Regions from separate parts of the Streptomyces sp. NPDC104371 genome, predicted to be linked through region 2. Evidence: riboswitches for the same ligand, from Rfam matches in the RefSeq annotation. Region 2 holds a riboswitch; each other region holds the start of a gene.

Region 1 (4,304 bases), on a different contig from region 2:
CCCGCTTCGGAGTGATCACTTCCGGTGTGGGGCAAAGTTCCCGTAAACGCGGCGGGCGGGCGCGGTGTCGGTGCGGGAACGCGTGACCGGCAGCCCTGACGTCGGGGGGTAGCCGTCAGGACCGCCGGGGATCAGAGGTGGGCGGGCGTGCGGGCGCGGGGCCCGGTGCTCAGGGGTTGATGCCCTTGTTCTGCAGCCACGCCAGCGGGTCGATCGCGTCGCCGCCGCCCGTGTGGACCTCGAGGTGCAGATGCGGACCGGTGACGTTGCCGGTCGCGCCCACGCGCCCGATGACATCGCCGGTGCTGACCTTCTGCCCGACGCTGACGCTGATCGAGGACTGGTGGCAGTACCACAGCTCGGTGCCGTCCTCGAGGGTGAGGACCGTGCGGTAGCCGTACGCCCCGGCCCAGCCGGCCTCGGTGACGGTGCCCGTGTGGATCGCCTTGAGGAGCGTGCCCGTGGGGGCGGCGAAGTCGAGGCCGGTGTGGTGGCCGGAGGACCACATGCTGCCGGCGTCGCCGAAGTGGGAGGTCAGCGTGTACGAGGAGGTGGGCAGGGAGTACTGCTTGGCCAGCTTGGCCAGGCGCTCCTCCTCGGCCTTCTTGCGGGCCTCTTCCTCCGCCTTCTTCTTGGCCTCCTCGGCCTTCTTCTTCTCGGCGGCGGCCTTGGCCTTCGCTTCGTCCTGCGCCTTGGTCGCGGCCTCGGCGGCCTGCTTCGCGGCGGCCTCCTGCTCGGCACGCGCGGCGGCCTGGTCGACCTGGTCCTGCTGGGACTCGGCCTGCTGCATGATCCGGGCGCGCAGCGCCTCGCCCGCGTCCGCGCTGCCCGAGGCGGCGCTGGTCAGGCCGACGTCGCTGAGGGGGGTGGCGGCGGCCTCGGGGGTGTCGTCGTCCTGGCCGATGAGCGACTTGGCGGAGTCCGTGACCGAGGAGATGTCGGGCAGGGACGAGGGCATGTCCGGCAGGGAGATCGACACCGGCGGCTTGCCGGTCTGCGCGGTGGCCATGCCGCCCGCGCCGACGGCGGCTATGACGCCGACGCCGAGAACGGTGGAGCTGCGCGCGAGGCCGCCGCCGCGCTGCTTGCCGACGCGGTGCCTGCCGCGGACGGGACGGACGGACTCCTCCGAAGGACTCCACTCTTCCCAGGGGCCCTCGTCGTCGCGGGCCGCGAAGCCGTACGGCTGGGTGTCCTCGGGGGCGAACGACGTGTTCTGGGCAGACCGGTTGGACGCCACGCGGGCGCACTCCTTTCCTTCCGTCTCGCCTACCGGGTTAGCTGACGGGTTCGGAGCAGGAAGGTCTCCTACGGGTTCTGTGCCTGCCGTGCTGCCACGGCGGCATCCGCCCGATTCACCCCAAAGTGGTGGTTCCCCGGTTCCCTTACGGGATTCGGCACACGCGCACGGAGCCGCCTCGGGTGACGGCTGGGACGACCGCGCTGCGTTATCGAACGTTAATAGACGCGAGGGCCGTATTCCAAGTTGCTCGGCCGGATCATCGATCCCATCGGCCAGGACTTTCGCCTCATGAGCGGTGGAAGTAGGGCGAGTTGACCACGTGTCACCCGTCTCATGAGCCTGACGGGGCGTCAGTTGCTGTGCGGAGCGATTCCGTTCACTTACGCAACGTGACTGCTAGTGATCAAGGCGAGGGTATGAGGGGGCGAACGCACCGAGGGCCGGAACCCTTTCGGATTCCGGCCCTCGGTGATCAGTAGCGGGGACAGGATTTGAACCTGCGACCTCTGGGTTATGAGCCCAGCGAGCTACCGAGCTGCTCCACCCCGCGTCGGTGATTCAAGTGTACGTCATCCGCGGGGTACCTCGTGCACGGATCTCGCTTCCCCACTCTCACCTGCTGTTTCACCCGGTCCGGGAAGCGCCGGGGCCAGGTCAGGAGCGGTCGGGCGGGGAGAGCAGATGGGCGTTCGGGGCCTTCGCCCGCCGCTCGCACTCCGGCAGGAGCACCACGTCGACCCCCTGGGCCGTGAGCGCCCCGCTCCCGTCGGCCGACGCGACGAACGTGTCCGGCTCGCGCCATGCGGTGACCACCCGTCGTACCCCGGCGTCGAGGATCAGCCGGGCGCAGGGCGCGGGCCGGGAGGCGCGGCGGGTGCACGGCTCCAGGCTGCTGTACACCGTGGCGGTGGCCAGCCGGGGGTCCGCCGGGTCGAGCTTCGCCAGCGCCGCCTCCTCGGCGTGGACGACGGGGTCGCCGCCCTCCCGGGAGTGCGCCCGCGCCAGCTCCGTGCCGTCGGCCGCGACGATCACCGCGCCGACGCTGAAGGCCGTACGGGAGGGCGGGCACTGCGCGGCCAGTTCGCAGGCCGTCCGCAGCCATCGCCGGTCGGCGGCGGCGGCCGATCTCCCGGTGCCGGGCGCCGTGGGGACGTACCGCAGCAGGACGACGTCCCCGACCGGCCGGGTCTCCAGCAGCCGCATCCGGCCCGGCGGGTACGCCCCGGGCCCGAACATCCGCGGCGCGTCCGCCTCGCCCACGAACAGCGGCGCCACCGCCAGCCGCAGCTCGTCCGCGAGCCCCTGCTGGAGCAACCGCGTATGCACGCGCCCGCCGCCCTCGACCATCAACCGCCGTACGCCCTTGACGTCCCCGAGGTGCGCGAGCACAGCCGCCCACTCCACGGCGGGGCCGAGCGAGGTCACCTCCACGTCCGTCGGCAGCACCTCCCGCAGTCGCCGGGCGCCCTCGTCCGTCGTATAGACGATCTTCGCGCCGCCCGTGTGCCAGAACCGGGCCGCGGGGTCGAGGTCGCCGGACGCGCTGACGGTGACCTTCAGCGGGTGTTCCGGGCGCCCGGCGGCGATCCGGGCCGCGCGCCGCTCGGCGGAGGCGACCAGCAGGCGCGGGTTGTCGCTGCGCAGCGTGCCCGCGCCGACGAGGATCGCGTCGCTGTCCGCCCGTACCTCGTCGACCCGGTCGAAGTCCTCCGGCCCGGACAGCAGAAGCCGCTCGGGTCCGGTGTCGTCCAGGAAGCCGTCGAGCGAGACGGCGGCGGACAACAGAACGTAGGGGTGGGCCATGGGGTCGCGCTCCAGTGGTCGGGGGCGGGGATCCGGACGGGGCTCGGGCGATCGCCTTCCGGTCGGTTGATTACAGTCTCCGACCGAGGGGTGCCGCACAGCGGAAGCATGGGGGCGCATCCTCGGCACCCGCTACCCACCGGCCCGGACAAGGACGACCGACATGTGCGACCCCCGCGACACCACGGCGTCCGGTGCCGCCGACAGCGGCGACCCGGCCGGCCTCCCCGCCGCCACCGTCCGCACCCGCGTGACGGTCCCGCTCCGCTTCGGCGACGACTGCGCCGTCACGGCCGACCTGGTCACCTTCCACGGCCTCGCGGACGGCCAGGAGCATGTGGCGGTGGTCCTCGGCGAGCCCGCCGCCGACCGCGCTCCGCTGGTGCGGCTGCACTCCGAGTGCCTGACCGGCGATGTCCTCGGCTCGGCCCGCTGCGACTGCGGTCCCCAACTGCGCGAGGCGGTGCGGCGCATCGCCGACCGGGGCGGCGTGCTGCTCTACCTCCGCCAGGAGGGCCGCGGTATCGGCCTCTACAACAAGCTCGACGCCTACGCGCTCCAGGACCAGGGCCTCGACACCTACGAGGCGAACGCCGCGCTCGGGCTGCCGGAGGACGCCCGTGACTACACGGCCGCCGCCCAGATGCTGCGCGTCCTCGGCATCGAGTCCCTGGACCTGCTGTCCAACAACCCCGACAAGGCGTCCCAACTCCGCGCCCTGGGCCTCACGGTCGTCGACCGCGTTCCGACGGGTGTCTTCACCACGGCCCACAACGTCCGCTATCTCCACGCGAAGGTGGTCCACACCCAGCACACGCTGCCGCTCACGGAACTGACGAGGCACTGACCTCTCTCACCCGTGACGGCTCGCGGTCTACAGAAGGACGACACACCCCCGCCGCTCCAGCTCGGCCGACAGCGACGGAGCGGGCGCGCAGGCGTTCCAGCGCAGGTCCAGCTTCTCCAGCGCGGGCAGGCCGAGGACCCAGTCCGGCAGGCGCGTGAGGCGGTTGCCGCGTACGTCGAGCCGGCGCAGCCGGGGCAACCCGGCCAGCGCGCGCGGAAGCTCGGCCAGGGCGTTCTCCCGCAGGTCCAGGTGACGCAGGTCGTGAAGGTCGGCCAGGGACGACGGCAGGCGTTCGATCGCGTTGCCCCGGAGCCAGAGTTCGCGCAGGCGGTGCAGTCGGCCGATGCTGTCGGGCAGCGTGGTCAGCCGGTTGGACTGCGCCCTCAGTTCGATCAGCCCGGTCATCCGGCC
Region 2 (4,304 bases):
CTGGGCGAGGGCGTCGACCATCGCTTCGGCACGCTCGCCGATGCCCCGCTTCGGCACGTTCAGGATCCGCCGCAGCGGGACGGAGTCCTCCGGGTTCGCCAGCACCCGCAGGTAGGCCAGGACGTCCCGGACCTCCTTGCGCTCGTAGAAGCGGACGCCGCCGACGACCTTGTAGGGCAGGCCGACACGGATGAAGACCTCTTCGAAGACACGGGACTGGGCGTTCGTGCGGTAGAAGACGGCGACGTCGCCCGCCTTCGCCTCGCCCCGGTCGGTGAGACGGTCTATCTCGTCGGCGACGAACTGCGCCTCGTCGTGCTCGGTGTCGGCGACGTAGCCCGAGATCCGCGCGCCCATGCCCGCGTTGGTCCACAGGTTCTTGGGGCGGCGCGACTCGTTGCGCTCGATGACCGCGTTGGCGGCGCTCAGGATCGTCTGCGTGGAGCGGTAGTTCTGCTCCAGCAGGATCGTCGTCGCGTCCGCGTAGTCCTCCTCGAACTGGAGGATGTTGCGGATGGTCGCGCCGCGGAAGGCGTAGATCGACTGGTCGGCGTCGCCCACGACGCACAGTTCGGCCGGGGGCAGGTCGTACTCACCGGACGGCGCGCCTTCGGGCCGGTCACCGGCCGCGGGGCCGACCAGCTCGCGCACCAGGGCGTACTGGGCGTGGTTGGTGTCCTGGTACTCGTCGACCAGCACATGGCGGAAGCGGCGGCGGTAGTGCTCGGCCACGTCCGGGAAGGCGCGCAGCAGGTTGACCGTCGTCATGATCAGGTCGTCGAAGTCGAGGGCGTTCGCCTCGCGCAGCCGGGACTGGTAGAGCGCGTACGCCTGGGCGAGGGTCTTCTCGAAGCCGTCGGCCGCCTGGGCGGCGAAGTCCTCCTCGTCGATCAGCTCGTTCTTCAGGTTGGAGATCTTGGCGCTGAACGACTTGGGCGGGAACTGCTTGGGGTCGAGGTCCAGATCGCGGCACACCAGCGCCATCAGCCGCTTGCTGTCGGCCGCGTCGTAGATCGAGAACGAGGACGTGAAGCCGAGCTTCTTCGACTCGCGCCGCAGGATGCGGACGCACGCGCTGTGGAAGGTCATCACCCACATCGCGTGGGCCCGCGGGCCGACGAGCTGCTCGACGCGCTCCTTCATCTCGCCCGCGGCCTTGTTGGTGAACGTGATCGCGAGGATCTGGCCGGGGTGCACACTCCGCTCGGCCAGCAGATGGGCGATGCGGTGCGTGAGCACGCGGGTCTTGCCGGAGCCCGCGCCCGCGACGATGAGCAGCGGGGAGCCCGCGTGCGTCACGGCCGCGCGCTGGTTGCCGTTCAGCCCCTCCAGCAGCGCCGCCGGGTCGATGGGCGGGCGGGGCGCGCCGTCGCGGTAGTAGATGTCCCGGTCCGGCGGCATGTCGAACTTCCCCCCGAACAGATCGTCCGGGACCAGCTCCGGAGCGTGTTCGTCCTCGGGCGGCGGGGGCTCTTCCTCGGGGGCCGGAGTGGCCTTGAGGTCCGCCAGGAAGCTGTCGTCAAAGAGGCTGCTCATCGCTCTCCGAGTCTAGGCCGCCCCACCGACAACCGAGGGCCGCCCTGAGAAGTCCGCCCTCGGGATCGGAGCCGTTGCTCGGAAGCCGGGCCTCGGAATCGGAGCCGGTACCCGGAAGCCCGCCCTCGAGATCGAAGCCGGGCGCGCCTTCACCGCCGGGCCAGGCCTGGTCACGTTCCGCGCGCCCCCTCGGAGCGGCGCAAACGCGACGTACCAGCATCACCCGATGGATACCGAAGAAGTGCCGCAAGCCTCCATAAGCCCCCTCATAGTGACCGCACGGAGCGACTCCCATGATGAAGGTCACGAAAATGTATCGGGCATATCGCACATCAACCTTCACAGGCGCCACAGGAGTTGGCTAGCGTGCCGGGCGGGCCGCAGGACCCCCACCGGCGAACGTCGCCGGGCCACGCGGCCACCGCCGAGTCCGGTGCGCCCCAGGGCAGCCGGAGCCGGGGACCCACACCGACCTTGGGGTGAATCGGCCGACCGCCCCGCGGGGCACGGCTGTAGGGCACACCTTCCACATCTCCGCCCGAACCCGACAGCTAACTCGGTAGGCGGAGCACGGAAGGAGTCGCCCTCCATGGCCCCGCACCGCAAGCCGCGTCCCTCAGGCATACGCACCCCCGCCCTCGCGACGGCCGCTCTCGCCTCCGTGGCCCTGCTCTCCCAGACGGCGAACGCCGCGCCCGCCCCGCGCAAGCCGAGCATGGAGGAGGTGCAGAAGCAGGTCGACGAGCTGTACCGGCAGGCCGGGACGGCCACCGAGAAGTACAACGCGGCCAAGGAGAAGACGACCGAGCAGCGCAAGCACACGGACACGCTCCTCGACCAGGTCGCCCAGCGCACGCAGAAGCTCAACGAGGCGCGCGAGCAGCTCGGCTCGTTCGCCGCCGCGCAGTACCGCACCGGGAGCGCGTCCCCCGGCACCGCCACGTTCCTGCTGGCCGACTCGCCGCAGGCCTACTTCGACCAGACCCAGCTCGCGGACCGGCTGACCGGCCGCCAGAAGGTGGCGGTCGACCAGTACGTCACCGAGCAGGCCGCGACGATGAAGAAGCGGCGGGAGGCGACCAAGAGCCTTCAGACGCTCACCGAGGCGCAGAAGACGCTCAAGTCGTCCAAGACGGAGGTCCAGCAGAAGCTCTCCAGCGCGCGGAAGGTGCTGTCCCAGCTCACCGCGGAGGAGAAGGCGCGGCTCGCGGAGATCGAGAAGAAGAAGCAGGCGGAGGCCCAGCGCAAGGCGCAGGAGCTGGCCAAGCAGCAGGCGGCCCAGCGGGAGGAGGCCGAGAAGGCGGCCCAGGAGAAGCAGTCCTCGTCGGGCTCGTCCGGCTCCTCGGACTCCTCCGCCGGATCGGGCTCCACAGGCTCCGGCTCCACCGGCTCCGGCTCCTCCTCCACGACGAAGGCGGAGAAGGCCCTCTCGTTCGCCCGCTCCCAGATCGGGAAGCCGTACGTGTGGGGCGCGACCGGGCCCGACTCCTACGACTGCTCCGGGCTGACCCAGGCCTCCTGGAAGGCCGCCGGGGTCTCGCTGCCGCGGACGACCTGGGACCAGGTGAAGGTCGGCACGACGGTCTCGATCGCCAACGCCCAGCCCGGTGACCTGATCTTCTTCTACGACGACATCAGCCACGTCGGCCTCTACATCGGCGACGGCATGATGATCCACGCCCCGAAGCCGGGTGCGTACGTCCGCGAGGAGTCGGTCTACTACGACGGCACCTCGGCCATCCACAGCGTGGTCCGCCCGGCCTGATCCCCACCCGCTCCCGTACGGCACGTGCGCGTGGGGTTGATTTGGCAGCCACGCGCGCGTGCCCCGCACGCGAGCCGGGGATGCGTCCATAGCATCGGGCGCATGTCAGGGACCTCCGCGCTGCGTGCCTGGTGGGCGCGGCGCCCGCCGGCCGCCGGGGCCGCCGTGATGGCGACCGGCATCGTGTCGGTCGGACTGCATCTGGCCGGGTTCGAGACCCTCTCCCGCATCCTCCTGGCCCTGGCCTGTGCCGCCTGGCTGGGGCTCGCGGCCGATGCCGTCCGGCGCCTGCTGCGGGAGCACGGCCGGTGGCTGGCCGAGACGCGCTCCCCGGCCGCGTTCACCTCGGTCGCGGCGACGACCGTCCTGGGCACGCGGATCTCCCTGCTGGGCGGACAGTGGCTCGCCGAGGCGCTCCTCGCGCTGGCCATCGCGCTCTGGCTGAGGCTGACCCTGCCGGTCGTACGGCACTGGGGGCGCCGGATGCCGGGGTCGGTGTTCCTCGGGTGTGTGGCGACGGAGGGGATCGCGGTGCTCGGCGCGGTGCTCGCCACGGCCCTGAAGGTGGCGTGGCTAGCGCACCTGGCGCTCGTGTTCTTCTGGCTCGGACTGGCGTTGTACGTGATCGCCTTCCGGCGTTTCGACCGTCGGCAGGTGCGGACCGGCGTCGGTGACCACTGGATCCTGAGCGGCGCGCTCGCCACCTCCGTGGTGGCCGGGTCGAAGCTCATCGCCGCCGAGGACCGCGACCCCTACCTCTGGAACCGTGACGACAGCGGCGTCCTGCGGACCGTCACCATCAGCCTGCTGATCCTCGCGTCGCTCTGCTACTGCGTCCTCGTGGCGGCCGAGCTGCGCTGGCCGCGGACCCGCTACGACGTACGGCGCTGGGCGACCGTCTTCCCGCTGGGGATGACGGCGGTGGCGGCCCTGTCGTTCGCCCTGGCCCTGGGGGTGCCGTGGCTGCGCGGCCTCGGCACGGTACTGCTGTGGATCGCGCTGG
Region 3 (4,304 bases), on a different contig from region 2:
TGAGGTCGAGGGCCTCGCGGTTGGAGCCGAGGTTCGGGGCGAAGCCGCCCTCGTCGCCGAGGCCGGTGGACAGACCCTTGTTCTTCAGCACCTTCTTGAGGGTGTGGTAGACCTCGGCGCCCCAGCGCAGGGCCTCGGAGAAGGACTCCGCGCCGATCGGGGCGATCATGAACTCCTGGATGTCCACGTTGGAGTCGGCGTGCGACCCGCCGTTCAGGATGTTCATCATCGGCACCGGCAGCAGGTGCGCGTTCGGGCCGCCGAGGTAGCGGAAGAGCGGGAGGTCGCTGGCCTCGGAGGCGGCGTGGGCGACGGCGAGGGAGACGCCGAGGATGGCGTTGGCGCCGAGGGAGCCCTTGTTGTCGGTGGCGTCCAGGTCGAACATCGCCTGGTCGATCAGGCGCTGCTCGGTGGCGTCGTAGCCGACCAGCTCCGGGCCGATCTGCTCGATGACGGCGAGGACGGCCTTCTCGACACCCTTGCCCTGGTAGCGGCCCGGGTCACCGTCGCGGAGCTCGATGGCCTCGAAGGCGCCGGTGGAGGCGCCGGACGGAACGGCGGCACGACCGGTGCTGCCGTCGTCGAGGCCGACCTCGACCTCGACCGTGGGGTTGCCTCGGGAGTCCAGGATTTCCCGGGCTACGACGACGTCGATGGACGGCACGTGCATCTCCTTCTGGGATGTGACGCTTTGGAGTGCGGGGCACTTTGTGGCTAGAGCCTATCCGCCTGCCGGACCCGGCCGACTGACCGACCGTCCCGCGAACAGGTTGACGCTCCATATTGTTTCAGGTCGGAACAAATGGCGGGGCGGGAACGGCAGAAGAACCCCGCTCCGGCGCGTGCGGGGGAACACGCGCCGGAGCGGGGAGCGGGGGTCTCCGGACGGCCTACGTCGAGGTGGCCGCCGGGAGAAGGGAGTTGCGGCCCGGCTGTCCGGCCGTCACTTCAGGTGGAGCTGCTGGCCCGGGTAGATGAGGTCGGCGTCCTCGACGATGTCCTTGTTCAGCTCGAACAGCTTCTGCCAGCCGCCGCGGATGTGCCGCTCGGCGGCGATGGAGCTGAGGGTGTCGCCCCGGACGACCTTGTACTCGCCGTCACCCTTCTTGACCTTCTTGCCGGTCGGGGTGGTCACGGTCTTCCGCGCCGCCGGGCGCTCGGTGGAACGGGAGGCCTTCTGCGCCTCGGCCGAACGGGAGACGGTGCCGCTCTGCGCGCTCTTGGGCGCGGCGGGGGCCGTGCTCTTGGGCGCGACAGGGGCCGTGCTCTTCGGCGCGACAGGGGCGGCGGGGGCCGCGCCACCGTTGTTCGGGGTGCTGGACAGGCCCTTGCCGCAGACCGGCCAGGCGCCCTTGCCCTGGCCCGCGAGGACCTTCTCGGCGACGGCTATCTGCTGCGCCTTGCTCGCCAGGTCGGCGCGCGCGGCGTAGGCGGTGCCGCCGTACGCGGCCCAGGTGGACGTGGCGAACTGGAGGCCGCCGAAGTAGCCGTTGCCGGTGTTGATGGACCAGTTGCCGCCGGACTCGCACTGGGCGACGGCGTCCCACTCGGCCGTGGTGGCGGCGGAGGCGTTGCCGGCCGCCATCAGCGGGGCGGCGACGGCGGCGCCGGTGACACCGGCGAGCGTGATGGCGCGGACGGCCTTGGACGGACGACGGTGCTTGCCCTTGCCGGAAGACAGCATGGTTCGAATCCCCTCACCGACGCCTGCGAGGTGAGCTGTCGGGTTCGGGCCGGTTGAGCTGCCCGGCCGCACCCCCCGAAGGGCGTACGGCTTCACCCCTAGCCGTCCCGGTCAACTCCCGGGCGCGGCACTTACCTTGGGTCCCCCGCTCCTGCCTACGGCGCTTGACGCGACGACTGTTCCCGGGCGGCCGCCGGCAGGATTCGGCGTGGCGACCGTCGGGGCCCGCTGTGGCGAGCGGCCTTGACCGTAAGCAGCCGATCGCCGGAATTTCAAAGACGATCAGGGCTTATGAGACTCATATCTCACTCTCGCCAAAGCGGACATTTGACATCGAAGTAGGGCGTGAACTGGCGTCAGAAACCGGACAGTTCAGTGCTTCTTCGCTGTGCGGCCGTCTTCCAGCGCGAGGCTCTGACCGGGGAGGATGAGGTCGGGGTCGGAGCCGATCGCCTTCTTGTTCACGTCGTACAGCCCGCTCCATCCGCCGTGCAGCTCAAGCGAGTCGGCGATGGCGGACAGCGTGTCGCCGGGACGGACGGTGTACGAGCCGTCCGTGGCGCCGTGCGGGGCAGGGGAGTCGGGCGAGGCGTGCCGCCCGAACCCGTCGCCGCCACGCCCGTTCGCGCCGTGTTCGTCGGCACTGCCGCCGCGGTGGCGCCCGCCGCCGGAGGTGCGGTGCGCGTCCTTGCCCGAAGTGGCGGTCTCCCGCGCCGACTTGCCGGGCTCGGCCTGCTTCGTCGCCTTCTCGGACGGCTCGCCGGACTCCTGTGCGCCGCTCGTCTCGGTGCCCTGCTCGGACGGAACGGTGGTCGGGTCCGAGGACGGGGACGACTCGGGGGAGGACTCGGACGTGGAGGGCGAAGGGGAGGAAGTAGACGGCAACGGGGTCGACTTGGGTGATCCGGGCATGTCGGGCAGACCGGGATCGTTCGCCGCGCCGAAGTCGGAGCCGGAGGTGTGGGGGGAGGACGACGGGTCGTTCGCGACGCCCGTGTCGACCTGGGTCTCACCGGAGTGCTTGGTCAGACCGGCGAGGGGCGCGCAGGACTGCCAGGCGGAGGTCCCCCGGTGGGAGAGGATCCGCTCGGCGACGGCTATCTGCTGCGAGCGGCTGGCCTGGTCCGCGCGGGGCGCGTAGTCGAGGCCGCCGTACTTCTCCCAGGCGGACTGCGTCAACTGCAGGCCGCCGTAGCGGCCGTTGCCGGTGTCCGCGCTCCAGGAGCCGCCGCTCTCGCACTCCGCGACCTGGTCCCAGGTGGTGGCACCGGCCGCGCTCGCACCGGTGGCACCGAGAAGCGGAATCGCGATCGCCGATCCGGTCACACCTGCCGCGACGAGGATCGCGGGGGCCTGGCGGCGGCGACGGTGACGGCCGTTCCCGGGAAGCATACGGTTGCCTTTCGCGCGACAGCAGAGACCACGCGGCAGCCGTGGCGCACCGCCGCGTTACTGCGCGAACGTAGCCGCACTCGAACGCTTGTCACAAGTTCATGCAGCGCGGATCACGTAAATGTCACAGACTTGTCGAAGAGCCAACTCACGCTTCCCGCCCGGGTGTTCGCGGCATTGCGGAGGGTCGTCAGCGGCCCTGTGGCGGAACGGGTGTGAACTCCACGGGGAGCGTGCGCAGTCCGCGCATGATGAGCCCGCCGCGCCGGCGCAGCTCGGCGGGGTCCGCCGCGAGGCGCAGGTCGGGGAGGCGGGTGAGGAGCGTGGCGAGCGCGGCCTGTCCCTCCAGGCGGGCGAGCGGGGCGCCGAGGCAGTAGTGGACGCCGTGCCCGTACCCGAGGTGCTGGTTGTCGCGGCGCGAGAGGTCGAGGAGGTCGGGGTCGGCGAACCGCGCCGGGTCCCGGTCCGCGGCGGCGAGGACGACGAGCACCGGGTCGCCGGGCGCTATGTCCTGCCCGCCGAGGGTGAGCGGCCGGGTGGCGAACCGCCAGGTGGCCAGCTCGACCGGGCCGTCGTAGCGCAGGAGTTCCTCGATGCCGGTCTCCAGGAGGCCGTGTTCCCCGGCGAGGAGCGCCTGCTGGAGGCGGGTGCGCTGCTCGGGGTGGGTGAGGAGGGCGTACGTCCCGTTGCCGATGAGGTTGACGGTGGTCTCGAACCCGGCGAAGAGCAGGATGAAGGCCATCGCGGCGGCCTCGTTCTCGGTGAGGTGCTCGCCGTGGTCGGAGGCGCGGATGAGCCCGGAGATGAGGTCCTCGCCGGGGGCGGGGGTGTCGGACAGGGCGGCGCGCTTGCGGTGGATGAGGTCGGCGAGATAGCCGCGCATCTTCTTGACGGACCGCGCGACCCCGCCCCGCGGTCCCCCGCCGTGCCGGATCATCATCCCGGCCCACTCCCGGAAGTCGTCCTGGTCCTCGCGGGGAACGCCGAGCAGGTCGCAGATGGCGTAGATGGGCAGCGGGAAGGCGAACTCATGGATGAGGTCGGCCTCGCCCTTGCCCGCGAACCCGTCGATGAGGTGATCGGTGAGTTCCTGCACCCGCGGCGCGAACTCGGCGACGCGCCGCGGGGTGAACGCCTTGGAGACGAGGCGGCGCAGCCGGGTGTGGTCCGGCGGGTCGATGTTGAGCAGGTGGGTCATCAGCTCGGCCTTGCGCTCGCCGGGGATGCC

The links. A riboswitch is a leader RNA that binds a small molecule or an ion and turns the genes downstream of it on or off. The one in region 2 is predicted to bind cyclic di-AMP.
Region 1: it holds a riboswitch for cyclic di-AMP, as region 2 does, so the genes downstream of both, ACZ60T_RS19330 (M23 family metallopeptidase) here and ACZ60T_RS10050 (C40 family peptidase) in region 2, are expected to answer to the same signal.
Region 3: it holds a riboswitch for cyclic di-AMP, as region 2 does, so the genes downstream of both, ACZ60T_RS29790 (transglycosylase family protein) here and ACZ60T_RS10050 (C40 family peptidase) in region 2, are expected to answer to the same signal.

Annotation. Positions count from the first base shown of each region.
Region 1 covers NZ_JBVJNF010000006.1:15,831-20,134, forward strand. The annotation lists gene ACZ60T_RS19330 (M23 family metallopeptidase) at 170-1,240, opposite strand; cyclic di-AMP (ydaO/yuaA leader) riboswitch at 1,252-1,410, opposite strand; tRNA gene ACZ60T_RS19335 (tRNA-Met) at 1,720-1,793, opposite strand; gene ACZ60T_RS19340 (dihydrofolate reductase family protein) at 1,898-3,046, opposite strand; gene ACZ60T_RS19345 (GTP cyclohydrolase II) at 3,210-3,893, shown strand; gene ACZ60T_RS19350 (leucine-rich repeat domain-containing protein) at 3,921-4,304, opposite strand, start outside.
Region 2 covers NZ_JBVJNF010000002.1:936,137-940,440, forward strand. The annotation lists gene pcrA (DNA helicase PcrA) at 1-1,536, opposite strand, end outside; cyclic di-AMP (ydaO/yuaA leader) riboswitch at 1,949-2,117, shown strand; gene ACZ60T_RS10050 (C40 family peptidase) at 2,126-3,301, shown strand; gene ACZ60T_RS10055 (tellurite resistance/C4-dicarboxylate transporter family protein) at 3,404-4,304, shown strand, end outside.
Region 3 covers NZ_JBVJNF010000012.1:102,378-106,681, forward strand. The annotation lists gene eno (phosphopyruvate hydratase) at 1-664, opposite strand, end outside; gene ACZ60T_RS29790 (transglycosylase family protein) at 944-1,684, opposite strand; cyclic di-AMP (ydaO/yuaA leader) riboswitch at 1,690-1,857, opposite strand; gene ACZ60T_RS29795 (transglycosylase family protein) at 2,057-3,076, opposite strand; gene ACZ60T_RS29800 (cytochrome P450 family protein) at 3,267-4,304, opposite strand, start outside.